Regions from separate parts of the Brevundimonas sp. AVps7 genome, predicted to be linked through region 2. Evidence: predicted binding sites of a transcription regulator. Region 2 holds the regulator's gene; the other holds the start of a gene.

Region 1 (7,512 bases), 630 kb from region 2:
GCTGCGTTGCGGCGAACTTCGGCCTTGGCCAGTTCAACTGCGGCGCGAAGGTCGATCTGTTCCAGCAAACCGGTCAGACCCGCATCCTCGTCCTCCGGGCGCTCCTCGCGCAGGGTCCGGCCCAGGCGTTCAAGCGCGCCTTCGCCTGCCTCACCCGACAGCATGGCGATCTTCAGTTCGTCCAGACGGTCCAGCAGGGTTCCGCCGCGGCGGATGGCGCGACGCCTGCGTTCCGTCGCCGTTTCGACGCCCTGCAGCGCCATCAGGGCCGAAACGTCAGCGACCGCGGACGCCGGAGCCGTCGCTGCGGCCGCTGCCGACGGAGCGGCGCCGGACATCTGCGGCATCGAGAAGCCGCCGGCCGAACGCACCGAGCGCTGACCGCCTGCGGGGGCGGCGCCCGATGGGCCGTTGACCTTCATGAGCGGAGACTCCGGGACATTCCGCACCATCGTGGGCTGACCGTCACTGTTTGGTTAACGGCAGGGCAGGATTTGCCGGGCGAGACGCCTCAAGGCCCGACCCCATCCTTGATTTCACTCGCCTTTCCGTTCGGCACGATCTTCGCAACGCCCTCTCCGAACCGTCGCGGAAAGCCTGCCCAGTGCAAAAGTTTCTCACCGCCTTCCTGATCCCCCTCGCCCTCGGCGCCGTCATGGCCGCCCCGGCGTCGGCTCAATCGCGGATCAAGGACATTGCCTCGATCGAAGGCGTCCGCACCAACCAGCTGGTCGGCTATGGCCTGGTCGTCGGCCTGAACGGCACGGGCGACAGCTTGCGCAACTGCCCCTTCACCCGCCAGTCGCTCGAGGGGATGACCGAGCGTCTCGGCGTCAACATCCGCGGGACCAACGCCAACTCCAAGAACCTGGCCGCGGTGATGGTGACCGCCGAACTGCCGCCCTTCGCCACGCCCGGCTCGCGGGTCGACATCTCGGTCTCCAGCCTGTGCGACGCCAAGAGCCTGCTGGGCGGCACGCTGCTGGTCACCAGCCTCCAGGGCGCCGACAGCCAGGTCTATGCCGTGGGTCAGGGCTCGATCCAGACCGGCGCAGTGTCGGGCTCGGGCGGTTCAGGCTCTTCGGTGACGCGCGGCGTGCCGACGGCGGGCCGCATCGCCTCGGGCGCCACGGTCGAGCGCGAGACGGGCTTCCAGCTCGACAGTCTCACCGAAGTGCGTCTGACCCTGCGCAACCCGGACTTCACGACGGCCCAGCGAGTCGCCGCCGCCATCAACGCCACCTACCCCGCGACCGCCCTGGCGGAGAATGGATCGGTCATCGCCCTGCGCGCGCCGGCCCAGCTCGGCATGGCGGCCTTCATCAGCCGGGTCGAGAACATGCCGGTCGCGGTCGACACCCCGGCCCGCGTCATCATCGACGAGGTCAACGGCGTCATCGTCATGGGCGAGAACGTGCGCATCTCCACCGTCGCCATCGCCCAGGGCAACCTGACCATCTCGGTTCAGGAAAACCCCCAGGTCAGCCAGCCCGCGCCCTTCAGCCAGGGCCAGACCGCAGTCATTCCGCAATCCGACGTCACGGTCGAGGAGGAACTGGGCCGTGAGATCCGGCTGGTGAACGGGGCCACCTCACTGTCGACCCTCGTCAATGGCCTGAACGCCCTCGGCGTCTCGCCTCGCGACATGATCTCCATTCTTCAGGCCATCAAGGCGGCGGGCGCGCTGCAGGCCGACATCGAGGTGCTGTGATGAGCGACCTGGCCGTCTCCCCCTCCCTGCTGACCTCCGTCGCCGCACCGAACGCCGAGACGCCGCGCATGCGCGAGACGGCGGAACGGTTCGAGGCCTCCTTCCTGTCGCAGATGCTCAAGCCGATGTTCGAGGGCATCGAGACCGATGGTCCGTTCGGCGGCGGCGAGGCCGAGGGCACCTGGCGGAGCTTCATGATCGATGAGATGGCCAAACAGACCGTCCGCGCCGGCGGCATCGGCCTGGCCGACACCGTCGTCTCGGAGATGATCCGCATGCAGGCCGAACAGTCCCAGGCGCAGACCCTGCCGGGAGCGACGGCATGAGCCTCGATCCGACCACCGCCACCGCCTATCTGCGCAACCTCACGGCGCTGACCGACCGGCTCACCGCCCGGCTGGAGATGGAGACCGACGCCTTCGCCACCCGCCGCGCCGCCGACGTCGCAGCCGGGCTCGCCCAGACGCAGGAACTCGCCAACCAGTACCGCAAGGAATCCGCTCACCTGAAAGCCAATCGGGCCCTCCTGATGGCCGCGCCCGCCGGCGAGCGGATGGCGCTGGTCAAGGCGACCGAAGCCTTCGAGGCGGTGCTGGCCATCCACGGCCGCACGGTCGAGGCCGCGCGCACGATCTCGGAGGGCCTTGTTCGCACCATCGCTCAGGAAGTTGCCGCAGCGCGGGCCATGGGAACGGGCTATGGCGCATCCGGTCAGGCCAACGGCGGCGACAGCCGCGCCGTCACCCTGAACCGCACCGCCTGATCGTCAGCCGGCCATCGCCAGTTCCAGCGGCCCGTCGGCCTCCGCCACGGCGCCTCGCTGGCGATAGACATGCCGCCCGGCCACCGGCCACAGCTGCTCGGCCAGCGAGGCCCACAGGCTGTTGATCTCGAAGGCCGCCTGGCTGTCCGGCTGATCTTCCTGGGCGCCCAGGCCCTTCCACATCGCATTCTGATAGGCGGCGCGCTGGCGCAGGCCGACCTCGGCCAGGGGGATGCGGTATTCCGACAGAAAGTCGATGGCGTCGCGGATGACGCGCGGCTCCGCCCCGTTTCGCCGGACAGGCGCCTGGTTCAGCACGAACAGGCCCGGGCGGCGCAGGTTCTCGACCAGTTGCACGGTCCGACCGACGGCCTGCAGATCGAAGAAGTTCGGTCTGACGACGATCAGGCACAGGTCCGCAAGACGCGCCGCCTCGGACGCCTCTGCATCCGCCGACGACCGGCTGTCGACGATCAGCAGATCGATGCCCTCGCGCTCCGCCGCGCGGTGAGTCGTAAACAGAGCCCCGGCCCGGCCTTCCATGACCAGGGGCCAGTCGGCAGCGCGCTCGCGGGCCCATTCGAGCGAAGACCGCTGCGGGTCCATATCGACCAGGATGACGCGCTTGCCCGCCGCGACGGCCGCAGCGGCCATGTGCACGGCCAGGGTCGACTTGCCGGCCCCGCCCTTGCGCGACATCACCGCGATCGTCTTCATCGGCCCCCGCCTGTCTGGATGGCCCGTCCGGCGTTCCGGGAACGTCGTTACGGTTTGTTCACCATAGAAGCCGTGCTCGCGGCGTCAACGAATCACCCGGAACCAACTCGTCCGGCGCGGGAATTTTCGGACGGTTAAGCATGGCTCTGCGGCGAACCTTAACCGGTGCGCGTGCAGGATGAACCCATGATCCGCACGCGTCTTCTGGGTTTCACCTTCGCTTCCGCCGACCTGCTGCTTGAGCTCGACGCCAAGGGGCTGACGGTGTTCGGGCTGGGTTCGGGACCCACGGCCGACCTCCCTGCTGAAGGATTCTGCGGCGCCCGGCTGGGAAACCGCGTGGCTCCCGCCAGCGCCGAAGCGCTCAACGACGTGTTGAAAGGCCTTCTGCCCGGGTGCCGGTCGGCGCCGGTGGAACTTCTGTTCAATGCCGGCGAGGGGCGGTTGAGGCGCGCGACTGCGCGGTTCTTCGTGCTGCCAGACCTGGCGCCCAATGTCTCCTGCTCGGTGACCTGGGAAGGCCCGGTCTATCGTCTGCATGACGCGGAGGCGGCGCCGGCGCTGACGCCCGAAGCCTTCCTCGCGCGGGCTCGCGAGATCATGGCTCCACCTGCGGAGGCGCGCGAGCTGGCCGTGGCCTTCGTCGATGTCGAAGGCCTCGCCGCCGCCCAGGGAACCGGAGAGGCCGGCGAACGGCTGAACGCCCGCGTCGAAGCCGCTCTTCAGGCCGCTTCCCTCGCCGGGACCTCGGCCGGAAAGCTGGGACCGGAACGGTTCGCCGTGATACGCGACCGGGGCGAAGAGTCCGACATTGCCGGCGAGATGCATGAGATCGGCCGCAGCGAAGGTTTCGAGCTTTCGGCATCTTCGACGGAATCCGACCTGACCGCCGGCGGCGAGTCGCTAAGCGCCCTGCGCGCCCTGCGAGTTGCGGTCGAGGGGTGCCTGAAGGACGGCGGTTCCGGCCGGCCGGAACTCAGCTTCACCGCTGCCCTGTCGCAGACCCTGAACGACGCCCATGCCTTCCAGTCGATGGTGCGCGACCGTCGGTTCGAGCTGCACTACCAACCCATCGTCGACCTGAAGACCGGGGCCGTGCATCACTTCGAGGCCCTTGCCCGGTTCAAGGGCTCGGCAAGCCCGGCCAACGCCATCCGCATGGCCGAGGAGATGGCGCTGATCGACAGCTTTGACGTCGCCGTGGCCGAGAAGGCTCTGAGCCGACTGCGCCAGAAGGGCGCGGGACTGCTAAAGTTCGCCATCAACGTCTCGGGCGCCTCGCTGGCCGACGACCGCTATGTCCAGGCCCTGCTGCGGATGACCGCGTCCCGGCCTGAAGAGCGCAAGCGTCTGATCGTCGAGGTCACGGAATCCGCCGCCCTGTCCGATGTCGAGGCCGCCAACCGTCGCCTGGGCGGGCTGCGCGCCGCCGGCATCAAGGTCTGTATCGACGACTTCGGCGCGGGCGCGGCCAGCTACGACTATCTGCGCCGCCTGTCGGTCGACACGGTCAAGATCGACGGGACCTTCGTCCAGGGCCTGGAGAGCGATCCGCGCGCCCGGACTCTGATCGGCCACCTGGTCGACCTGTGCCGCTCACTGAAGGTCGAGACCATCGCCGAAATGATCGAGACAGAGGCGGCCGCCGACGTCCTGCGCGAGATCGGCGTCGATCTGGGCCAGGGCTGGCTGTTCGGCAAGGCCGAGGCGGAGCCACGCACCGTACTGGCTTACAACGAGCCCGTCGCCGCGCGCCGCGTGGGCGCCGTCGCAGGTTGGGGCTGACGCAAGGCCGCCAGGCGTGACAGGCTAGGGGATCGTCCCCCGGAGGTCGCCTTGATCCGTTTTGCGTTCCTTGCCCTCGCCGGCTCCATCGCCGTCGCCGGATGCGCCACCGCGCCGGAGGCGACCTTCGCCGGACCGCCCGACTTCAGCCCGATCCAGACGCAGCCCCACGCTCGCGCCCGCCTGTTCGTCGACTGCATCGCCCAGGCGACGGCGGCCGGCGCCTATGGCCACGCGCATTCAGGCGACAGCGACCGGCTCCTGTTCACCTGCAACGACGCACCGGCCCGCGCCCTTTATGACGGTCTGGCGGCCCGCAGCGCGGCCATCGGCACGGAGGCGCAGGTCGACGGCCGCACGTTCCGGACGACGGAAATCGTGGAGCGGGATCTTTTCGGCGTGGACTATTGTTCGACGGGCGGCGCGAACGACTTCACCTGCGTCATCACCCTGAACACGGGCGCCGCGCTCGTCGAGTGACAGCCTCTGTCAGCAGCGCCTTTATGTTCCCACATTGTTCTTGCTGAATCAGCGAGATCAGTTCCCATATAGCGTTGTCGCACCGGACACCTGTCCGGCATTCCCGCGTTCCCGGACAGCATGACCGAAAAGCACAACTTCATTCGCGTGCGTGGCGCCCGCGAGCACAATCTCAAGGGCGTGGATGTCGACATCCCGCGTGAGAAGCTGGTCGTGATGACCGGCCTGTCGGGGTCGGGCAAATCCTCGCTCGCTTTCGACACCATCTATGCCGAGGGCCAGCGTCGCTATGTCGAGAGCCTGAGCGCCTATGCCCGCCAGTTCCTGGAGCTGATGGGCAAGCCCGACGTCGACCTGATCGAGGGCCTGTCGCCGGCCATCTCGATCGAACAGAAGACGACGTCCAAGAACCCGCGCTCCACCGTCGGCACGGTGACCGAGATCCACGACTACATGCGCCTGCTGTGGGCGCGGGTGGGCGTGCCCTATTCGCCCGCGACCGGCCTGCCGATCGAGAGCCAGACCATCTCCATGATGGTCGACAAGCTGAGCGCCCTGCCCGAGGGCGAGCGCCTGCTGCTGCTCGCGCCCGTCGTTCGCGGCCGCAAGGGCGAGTACAGGAAGGAGATCGCCGAGTGGCAGCGCTCGGGCTTCCAGCGCCTGAAGATCGACGGCCAGTTCTATGCCATCGAGGACGCGCCGACGCTCGACAAGAAGTTCAAGCACGATATCGACATCGTCGTGGACCGGATCGTCACCAAGGCGGGGCTGGAGGCGCGCTATGCCGACAGCCTGCAGACCGCGCTGGGCCTCGCCGACGGCATCGCCGTCGCCGAATGGGCGAATGCGGCCGAGGGTGAAGACCCGCGCCGGATCACCTTTTCCGAGAAGTTCGCCTGCCCCGTGTCCGGCTTCACCATCGCCGAGATCGAGCCGCGGCTGTTCTCGTTCAACAACCCGTTCGGCGCCTGTCCGGTCTGTGACGGCCTGGGGGTCAAGCTGGCCTTCGACGCCGATCTGGTGATACCGGACCGCGACAAGACCCTGCACAAGGGCGCCGTCGCCCCGTGGTCGCGCGGCCCCTCGCCGCTCTACACCCAGACCCTGCAGGCGCTGGCGCTTCACTACGGCTTCTCGATGGATTTGCCGTGGCGCGATCTGCCGGAGAAGGCCCAGAAAGTCATCCTGAACGGCACCGGGACCGAGAAGATCAAGTTCGTCTATGACGACAACGCCCGGAAATACGAGGTCTCCAAGCCGTTCGAAGGCGTCGTCCCCAACCTCGACCGCCGCTGGCGCGAGACCGACAGCGCCTGGGTCCGAGAGGAACTGGGCCGCTTCCAGTCCGAGACGCCCTGCGACGCCTGCCACGGCAAGCGCCTCAAGCCCGAGGCCCTGGCGGTCAAGATCGACGGCTCCGACATCGCCGACATCTCGACCCTGTCGATCAGGAAGGCCTTCGACTGGGTCAGCGCCCTGCCCGAACAGCTGACCGACAAGCAGATGGAGATCGGCCGCCGCATCCTGAAGGAGATCGGCGACCGGCTGCGGTTCCTGAACAACGTCGGCCTCGACTACCTCAGCCTGTCGCGGTCGTCCGGCACCCTGTCCGGCGGGGAGAGCCAACGCATCCGTCTGGCGTCGCAGATCGGTTCCGGCCTGACGGGCGTACTGTACGTTCTGGACGAGCCGTCGATCGGCCTGCACCAGCGTGACAACAGCCGGCTGCTGGAGTCGCTGCGCGGCCTGCGCGACCTCGGCAACTCCGTGCTCGTCGTCGAGCATGACGAGGAGGCGATCCTGACCGCCGACTACGTCATCGACATGGGTCCGGCCGCCGGCGTCCACGGCGGCGAGATCTGCGCCGAGGGCACCCCCGCCGAGGTCATGGCCAATCCCAAGTCCCTGACCGGCAAGTACCTGACCGGCGAGCGCGAGATCGAACTGCCGCCCGAGGGTCGCCGTCCGGTCGACCGCAAGAAGACGCTGAAAATCTCGGGCGCCACCGGCAACAATCTGAAGAGCGTCACCGGCGAGATTCCCGTCGGCCTGTTCA
Region 2 (7,512 bases):
AGCCGCTGGGCGCGCCCAATCCCGATCCGCTCGACCTGCCAGACGCCGTCCTGACCCGCCCGTCGGTCGTGGCCGTCTTCGACTCCGTGAAGCACGAGATCGTCGTCATGGCCCCGGTCTGGCCGGGCAAGGTCGATCCAGCGAAGGCCGTGACTGCGGCCGAGGCCCGTCTCGACGACTTCGAAGCCCGTCTGCGTCGCCCGCTCGTGGCCCGTGGCGCGGCCGCGCCGGCCGCCAGCCTCGACTTCCGCTCGCCTGTGAACGCAGCCGGCTATGGCGACCTCGTCGCAGCCGCCAAGGGCTATATCGCCGCCGGGGATATCTTCCAGGTCGTCCTCAGCCATCGCTTCCGCGCGCCGTGGTCGGGCGATCCGTTCGCCTTCTACCGCTCGCTGCGCCGCCAGAACCCCTCGCCCTATCTGTATTTCCTCAACTTCGACGACTTCCAGCTGGCCGGCTCCAGCCCGGAAATTCTCGTCCGGCTCAAGGACGGCGGCGTCACAATTCGACCGCTGGCCGGCACCCGTGGACGCGGCGCCACGCCCGAAGCGGACAAGGCGCTGGAGGCCGAACTTCTGGCCGATCCCAAGGAGCGGGCCGAGCACCTGATGCTGCTCGACCTGGGCCGCAACGACGTGGGCCGTGTCGCTGCGCCGGGCACGGTCAGGGTGACCGAGAGCTTCGTCGTCGAACGCTACAGCCAGGTCATGCACATCGTCTCCAACGTCGAGGGCCGGGCCCACCCTGACATCGACGCCGTCGACGCCCTGCTGGCCGCCCTGCCCGCCGGCACCCTGTCCGGCGCGCCCAAGGTCCGGGCCATGGAGATCATCGACGAGCTGGAGACCGAGAAGCGCGGCGTCGGCTATGGCGGCGGCGTCGGCTATATCTCGGCGGGCGGAGAGGCGGACATCTGCATCGTCCTGCGCACCGCCATGTTCGCCGACGGCCAGGTCTTCGTTCAGGCCGGCGCCGGCGTCGTCGCCGACAGCGACCCCGCCGCCGAGTTCGCCGAGACCGAGGCCAAGGCCCGCGCTCCCATGCGCGCCGCCGAGGACGCCTGGCGTTTCGAACTGGGCGCGCCGCTCAATACGGCCGGCGAAATCTAGAAGGTCTGGCTGCTCGACGGCGGCGGCCCATCCTCAATGGCCACGCCCGGCCCCAGGATCATGACGCCCGCCAGCAGCACGGCCGCACAGGCCGCCAGGCTGGCGGCGGCCAGCGTCCCCATGACGCCGTTGCGCGCCTCAGGCTCGGTCAGCGCCAGGCGGGCGGCGTCGATCTGGACCTGGGTGTCGCTCATGGGATCGTCGGCTCCGATGGAAGCCCCGATTTCCCCCTGAGTTGGTTAACGATCGGTGTTCGTGAGCGTTCGCTTGGCGGCGCGATCCACAGCCTCTAGAAGCGCCGGATGATCCTCGTCGTCGATAACTACGACAGCTTTACCTACAACCTCGTCCACTACCTCGCGGAGCTGGGCGCGACGACTCATGTCGTGCGCAACGACGACCTGACGACCGAGGAGGCCTGGGCGCTGAAGCCCGAGGCCGTCCTGCTGTCCCCCGGCCCCTGCGCCCCGGATCAGGCCGGTATCTGCCTTCCCCTGATCGACACCGCGCCGCTGGACATGCCGATCCTGGGCGTCTGCCTGGGCCATCAGGCGATCGGCCAGGCGATGGGCGGCCACGTCATCCGCGCCAAGGCCCTGATGCACGGCAAGACCTCGCCGATCCTGCATGAGGGCAAGGGTATGTTCGCCGGCCTGCCCTCGCCCTTCACCGCGACCCGCTACCACTCGCTCGCCGTCCAGCGCGAAACCCTGCCCAACACCCTCAACGTCACGGCCTGGACCGAGGACGGCGAGATCATGGGCTTCCAGCACCACGAGCGGCCGATCCACGGGGTTCAGTTCCACCCCGAATCCATCGCCACCGAACACGGCCACGAGATGCTGGCCAACTTCCTCGACCAGGCGGGCGTCAAGCGTCTGGCGATGGTCTGAGCCCATGGCGGAGGGTGGTTTCAAGCCGCTGCTGGCCAAGCTGGTCGACGGCCGGACGCTGAGCTCGGAAGAGGCGGGCGATTTCTTCGCCGCCTGTCTGCGCGGCGAGCCGACCCCGGCCCAGGTCGCCGCCGCCGTCACGGCGCTGCGGATGCGGGGCGAAACGGTCGACGAGATCGCCGCCTTCGCCCAGGCGATGCGCAACGCCGCCATGACGCTGGACCACCCCTATGACGTCATCGATACCTGCGGCACGGGCGGCGACGGCGCCCACACCTTCAACATCTCGACGGCGGCGGCCCTGGTGCTGGCCGGGGCGGGCGTGAAGGTCGCCAAACATGGCAACCGGGCCATGAGCTCGAAATCCGGATCGTCTGACGTGCTCAGCGTGCTCGGCGTCGACCTGACCGCCGGCCTCGCTCAACAGCGTCAGGCGCTGGACGAGGCCGGCATCGCCTTCCTGTTCGCGCCCGCTTACCACGGCGCCATGCGTCACGTCGGACCGGTCCGCGCCGAGATCGGATTCCGCACCGTCTTCAACCTGCTGGGGCCGCTTTCCAATCCCGCAGGCGCCAAACGTCAGATCATGGGCGTCTACGATCCGCGCCTGCTGGAACCGCTCGTCGAGGTGCTCGGCCGTCTCGGCGCCACCCGCGCCTGGACTGTTCATGGCCAGGGTCTCGACGAACTGACCACCACCGGCCCGACCGAGGTCGCGGAGTGGAAAGACGGCGCCGTCCGTCGCTTCACCGTCACGCCCGAGGACGCCGGCCTGCCCCGCGCCGACATCGAAACCCTGCGCGGCGGCGACGCCGAGACCAACGCCGCCGCTCTGACCGCCCTGCTGGCGGGAGAGGCCGGCCCCTATCGCGACATCGTTCTGCTGAACGCGGCCGCCGCCCTGATCGTCGCGGACAAGGCGCCTGACCTGAAATCCGGCGTGGCCCTCGCCGCCACCGCCATCGACGAGGGCAAGGCGGCCCGGGCGCTCGCCGATCTGGCCCGCATCACCTCGACCCCGGCGCCGATCGAAGACCCCGCATGACCGACGTTCTGGACCGGATCGCCGCCTACAAGCGCGAGGACGTCGCCGCCCGCAAGGCCGCCACGTCCCAGGCCGAGGTCGAATCCCTGGCCCTGATCGCCGGCATGCCGCGCGGCTTCCGCAGCGCGCTCGAACGCCGCGCCGAACCCGGTCGGCCCGCCCTGATCGCCGAAATCAAGAAGGCCAGCCCCTCCAAGGGCCTGATCCGGCCCGACTTCGACCCGCCGGCGCTCGCGCAAGCCTACGAAGCCGGCGGCGCCGCCTGTCTGTCGATCCTGACCGACGGCCCCAGCTTCCAGGGCGCCGACGACTATCTGGTGCAGGCTCGGGCCGCCGTCGCCCTGCCCTGCCTGCGCAAGGACTTCCTCGTCGATCCGTGGCAGGTGGCCGAGAGCCGGGCCCTGGGCGCCGACTGTATTCTGATCATCCTGGCCATGATCGACGACGTCCTGGCCGACGAGCTTCTGTCCGAGGCCCGGCGCTTCGGCATGGACGCCCTGATCGAGACCCACGACGAGGACGAGATGGCCCGCGCCGCCGACCTCGGCGGGGATCTGGTGGGTATCAACAACCGCTCGCTGCGGACCTTCGACGTCGACCTTGGGGCCACAGCCCGCCTCGCTCCCCTGTCGCCAAAGGGGTCGCTGCTGGTCGCCGAGAGCGGGATCTTCAGCCCGGCGGACGTCGCGGAGGTCTGCGGTGCGGGCGCCTCGGCCATCCTCGTCGGCGAGAGCCTGATGCGTCAGGCGAACGTGACGGCCGCGACTCAAGCTCTGCTCGCCTAGGTCTTCCCTCTCCCGTTGGGAGAAGGTGGTTCGCGAAGCGAGACGGATGAGGGTCGGACCTCACCGGTGGCGCACGACCCTCACCCTTTCGCGCAAGACCGATCGCCCTGCGCTCGGGCGCTCAAGCCCTCTCCCACCGGGAGAGGGTATTCGCCTCTGCCGTTAAGTTGACATTAGGCAAGAACACTTACAGAACATCGGCAACGGTTCACGACTTGTTCTGAAGGCGATTCCCACCATGCTGACCCGCAAGCAGCACGAACTCCTGATGTTCATCCACGAACGCATCAAGGAGACCGGTGTCTCCCCCTCCTTCGACGAGATGAAGGAGGCCCTGGATCTGGCGTCCAAATCGGGTATCCACCGGCTGATCACGGCGCTGGAGGAACGCGGCTTCATCCGCCGCCTCGCCCACCGCGCCCGCGCCCTTGAGGTGACCAAGCTCCCGGAACAGGCGACGGCCGGGGCCGTCCGTGGCCGCGCGGGCTTCACTCCGGCGGTCATCGAGGGCGGCGGACGCCCGGCCTCCGCCGAGCCCGCCAACGACACGCGCGAACTGGTTCTGGTCGGCAAGATCGCCGCCGGCGTGCCCATCGCCGCCCTGCAACAGGACCACGGCCGCTATCAGGTGCCCGAATCCATGCTGGGCGCCGGCGAGCACTACATGCTGGAGATCGAGGGCGACTCGATGATCGAGGCCGGCATCCTCAACGGCGATCTCGTGGTCATCAAACGCGTCGATACCGCCTCCTCGGGCGAGATCGTCGTGGCCTTGGTGGAAGGTGAAGAGGCGACCCTCAAGCGCCTGCGCAAGAAGGGTAATTCCATCGCCCTGGAACCCGCCAACCGCAGCTATGAGACCCGCATCTTCGGCCCCGACCAGGTCGAGGTTCAGGGCAAGCTGGTCGGCCTTATCCGCCAGTATCACTAGGGCCCGCGTCCGCCGCGTCGGTGTCCCCGATGCGGCTCCACGGCCGGTCGCCGCGCACATCGGCGGCCCAGACCGCGCGCCAGCTTTGAGCGGTGCGCCACAGCTCGACCGAGCCGCCCTTCTGATAGTCCAGCCCGTCGAGCACCAGCTTGCCCTCGCAAGCCGGCGGCACGGCGGAGACCACAGCCCGCACGCTGACCAGCGGCGCAGACGCACAGAGCGCAGCCAGCTGTTCACCGTCAGGCGCGGCCTTTCCCCACCACAGGGCGACCGGGCCAGACGCTGCGCCGGCCGGTGCACAGCTTGATCTCAGACAGGCCCAACCCTCGTCCGGCCGAGGCGCCAGTGTCAGCCCGCGCCGCCGCGACCACAGGTCCGCCGCGAACTGCCGCACGCCGGGCCTGACCACAACGGCCGCGTCCGCCTCGCTGAACGCCGCATTCGTCCCGCCGTCCCCGATCCACACGGTCGGCGTCGGCGCGCGCGGCCATAAGAGGACCGCACAGGCGAACGGGAGGCCCAGCCACCTCAGTTGCCCCTGCCACAGGCACAGGAACAGCACGCCCAGAAACGAGATCGGCAGGACATAATCGGGTGCGCTCGCGATCGTCCTGACGGCACCGGGCAGCCCCGCCGTCCAGTGGCCGATGGTCAGCATCAGATCGACGCCCTTGCCCGCCACCCACAGGAACGGCCCGCCCAGTCCGACCGGCTCCAGCAGCGCGCCCAGCGCCAGCGCCGGCATCATCACGAAGTCCGCGATGGGCGAGGTCGTCAGGTTCGCCAGCAGCCCGTACATGGCCGCCCGGTTGAAATGCTGGACTGCGAACGGCCCCGTCGCCGCCCCCGCCACCAGACTGGCCGTCACGGCCACCAGCAGCCAGTGTCGCGCCGACTGGAATGCCGCGATGGGCCATGGGACCGACAACTCCCGCGTCCGGGGCGGCCAGGCTTCCGACAGGGCCACCAGCGCCGCTGTCGCCGCGAACGACATCTGGAACCCCGGCGTCACAATGGCCTCGGGCTGCAGGATCAGCACCGCCATGGCCGCCACCGCCAGCGCGTGCATGGTGATCGCGGGCCGATCCAGCAGGATCGCCGCGAACGCCACCGACGCCGTGATCGCAGCCCGCTGCGCCGGCGCCGGAGCGCCCGACAGCACCAGATAGCTCCACACGGCGACCAGCCCGACGACGGCCGCAACCTTCTTGCCGGACACCCTGAGCGCCAGCCACGGCCAGGCCGCGACGCCCACTCGAACCAGGAAGAAGGCGAACCCGCCGACGATGGCCATGTGCAGACCCGAGATCGACAGGATGTGCGCCAGGCCGGAATCGCGCATGGCGTCGAGATCCTCGCGCGCGATCCAGGTTTCGTGCCCCGTGGTCATGGCGGCGGCGATGCCGCCCGTCCGTTCGCCCAGCCGGCCGACGATCCGCTGCGCAAGGGCGAACCGCGCGCCGTTCACCGCCATCGCCAGACGCAGCCGCCACGGGGGCGGCGCCCGATAGGCCTGCCGGGTCTCACCGAGTGCGAAGGCCGTGCCGCCCAACCCTTGAAAGTAGGCGTTGCGCCCGAAGTCATAGGCGCCCGGACTGGCCGGGGGCGGCGGCGGATTCAGGATGGCGAACAACCGGATCGCCTCGCCCGGCGTCGGCGGTTCGCCTCGCACGGTGGCCCGCAGCCGGATGGGCGTCGCCTCGGGTTCCAGCCCCCGGACCTGCACGGGCGCAAGGACGATCCGGTGCCCCCGATCGCCGGGGCTGTCGACATCGACGACCCAGCCCTCGACCACGGTCGGCTCGGCCATGGCCGGCGCGATAGGCGCCGCAACCCGCTCCGCCCTCAGCTTCGCGCCCGCCAGTCCAAGGAACAGGCAAGCGACCAGCATCAGCGGCAGGGTGACCACGCGCCCCTGCCCCTGCATCCGCGCGCCGAGCCACAGCAGCGTCGCCAGCAAGGCCACAACGGCCAGCGGCCACAGCGGCGGCTCGGACCTCAGGGCGAAATAGATCGCCGCCCCGCCGCCGAAGGCCACCGGCGCCCACAGCCGCCAGCGCATCGTCTGGGCCAGCACCTCGTGCCAGGCCCAGGCACGAACACGCGCCGACAGGCTGGGCTTTGCCGCGTCGGGGGGTATAAGGGCGGCCCGTTCGGACCCCTCTCCCATGCCCATAGATTCCTCCCCCCAGGTCGTCACCCGTTTCGCACCCTCGCCCACCGGCTACCTCCACATAGGAGGCGCGAGAACGGCGTTGTTCAACTACCTTTACGCGAAAGGTCGCGGCGGCAAGTTCCTGGTCCGTATCGAGGACACCGACCGCGAGCGCTCGACCGACGACGCCGTCAAGGCCATCTTCGACGGCCTGAGCTGGCTCGAACTGTTCGCCGACGAGGAACCCGTCTTCCAGCACGCCCAGGCCGACCGGCACCGGGAGGTCGTGGACCAGCTGCTGGAACTCGGCGCAGCCTACCGCGACTTCACCTCGGCCGAGGAAACCGGCCGCCTGCGCGACGAGGCCAAGGCCGACCGCCGCACCTTCGAATCGCCGTGGCGCGACCGCACGCCGACCGTCGACGATCTGAGCCAGCCGCACGTCGTGCGCTTCCGCCGGCCGCTGCCCGGCCGTGTCGTCGTGGCCGACGCGGTCCAGGGCGAGGTCAACTGGGGCAATGAGGATCTCGACGACCTGGTCCTGCTGCGTTCCGACGGGGCCCCGACCTACAATCTGGCCGTGGTCGTCGACGA

Evidence for each region. The regulator LexA, encoded in region 2, represses DNA repair genes until DNA is damaged. The targets are predictions, from matches to a motif close to ATGTTCNCNANNTGTTCT.
Region 1: uvrA (excinuclease ABC subunit UvrA) is a predicted target of LexA. The motif match lies at 5,480-5,497, and genes of this name have one in related genera.

What each region holds. Positions count from the first base shown of each region.
Region 1 is NZ_CM178742.1:967,123-974,634, reverse strand. It holds gene ACW17Y_RS04870 (flagellar assembly protein FliX) at 1-422, opposite strand, end outside; gene ACW17Y_RS04865 (flagellar basal body P-ring protein FlgI) at 656-1,711, shown strand; gene ACW17Y_RS04860 (rod-binding protein) at 1,711-2,037, shown strand; gene ACW17Y_RS04855 (flagellar basal-body protein FlbY) at 2,034-2,474, shown strand; gene ACW17Y_RS04850 (nucleotide-binding protein) at 2,478-3,191, opposite strand; gene ACW17Y_RS04845 (EAL domain-containing protein) at 3,378-4,976, shown strand; gene ACW17Y_RS04840 (hypothetical protein) at 5,028-5,456, shown strand; gene uvrA (excinuclease ABC subunit UvrA) at 5,577-7,512, shown strand, end outside.
Region 2 is NZ_CM178742.1:1,592,156-1,599,667, reverse strand. It holds gene trpE (anthranilate synthase component I) at 1-1,109, shown strand, start outside; gene ACW17Y_RS07855 (peptidoglycan-binding protein) at 1,106-1,303, opposite strand; gene ACW17Y_RS07850 (anthranilate synthase component II) at 1,412-2,002, shown strand; gene trpD (anthranilate phosphoribosyltransferase) at 2,007-3,047, shown strand; gene trpC (indole-3-glycerol phosphate synthase TrpC) at 3,044-3,832, shown strand; gene lexA (transcriptional repressor LexA) at 4,071-4,763, shown strand; gene ACW17Y_RS07830 (ComEC/Rec2 family competence protein) at 4,744-6,933, opposite strand; gene gltX (glutamate--tRNA ligase) at 6,932-7,512, shown strand, end outside.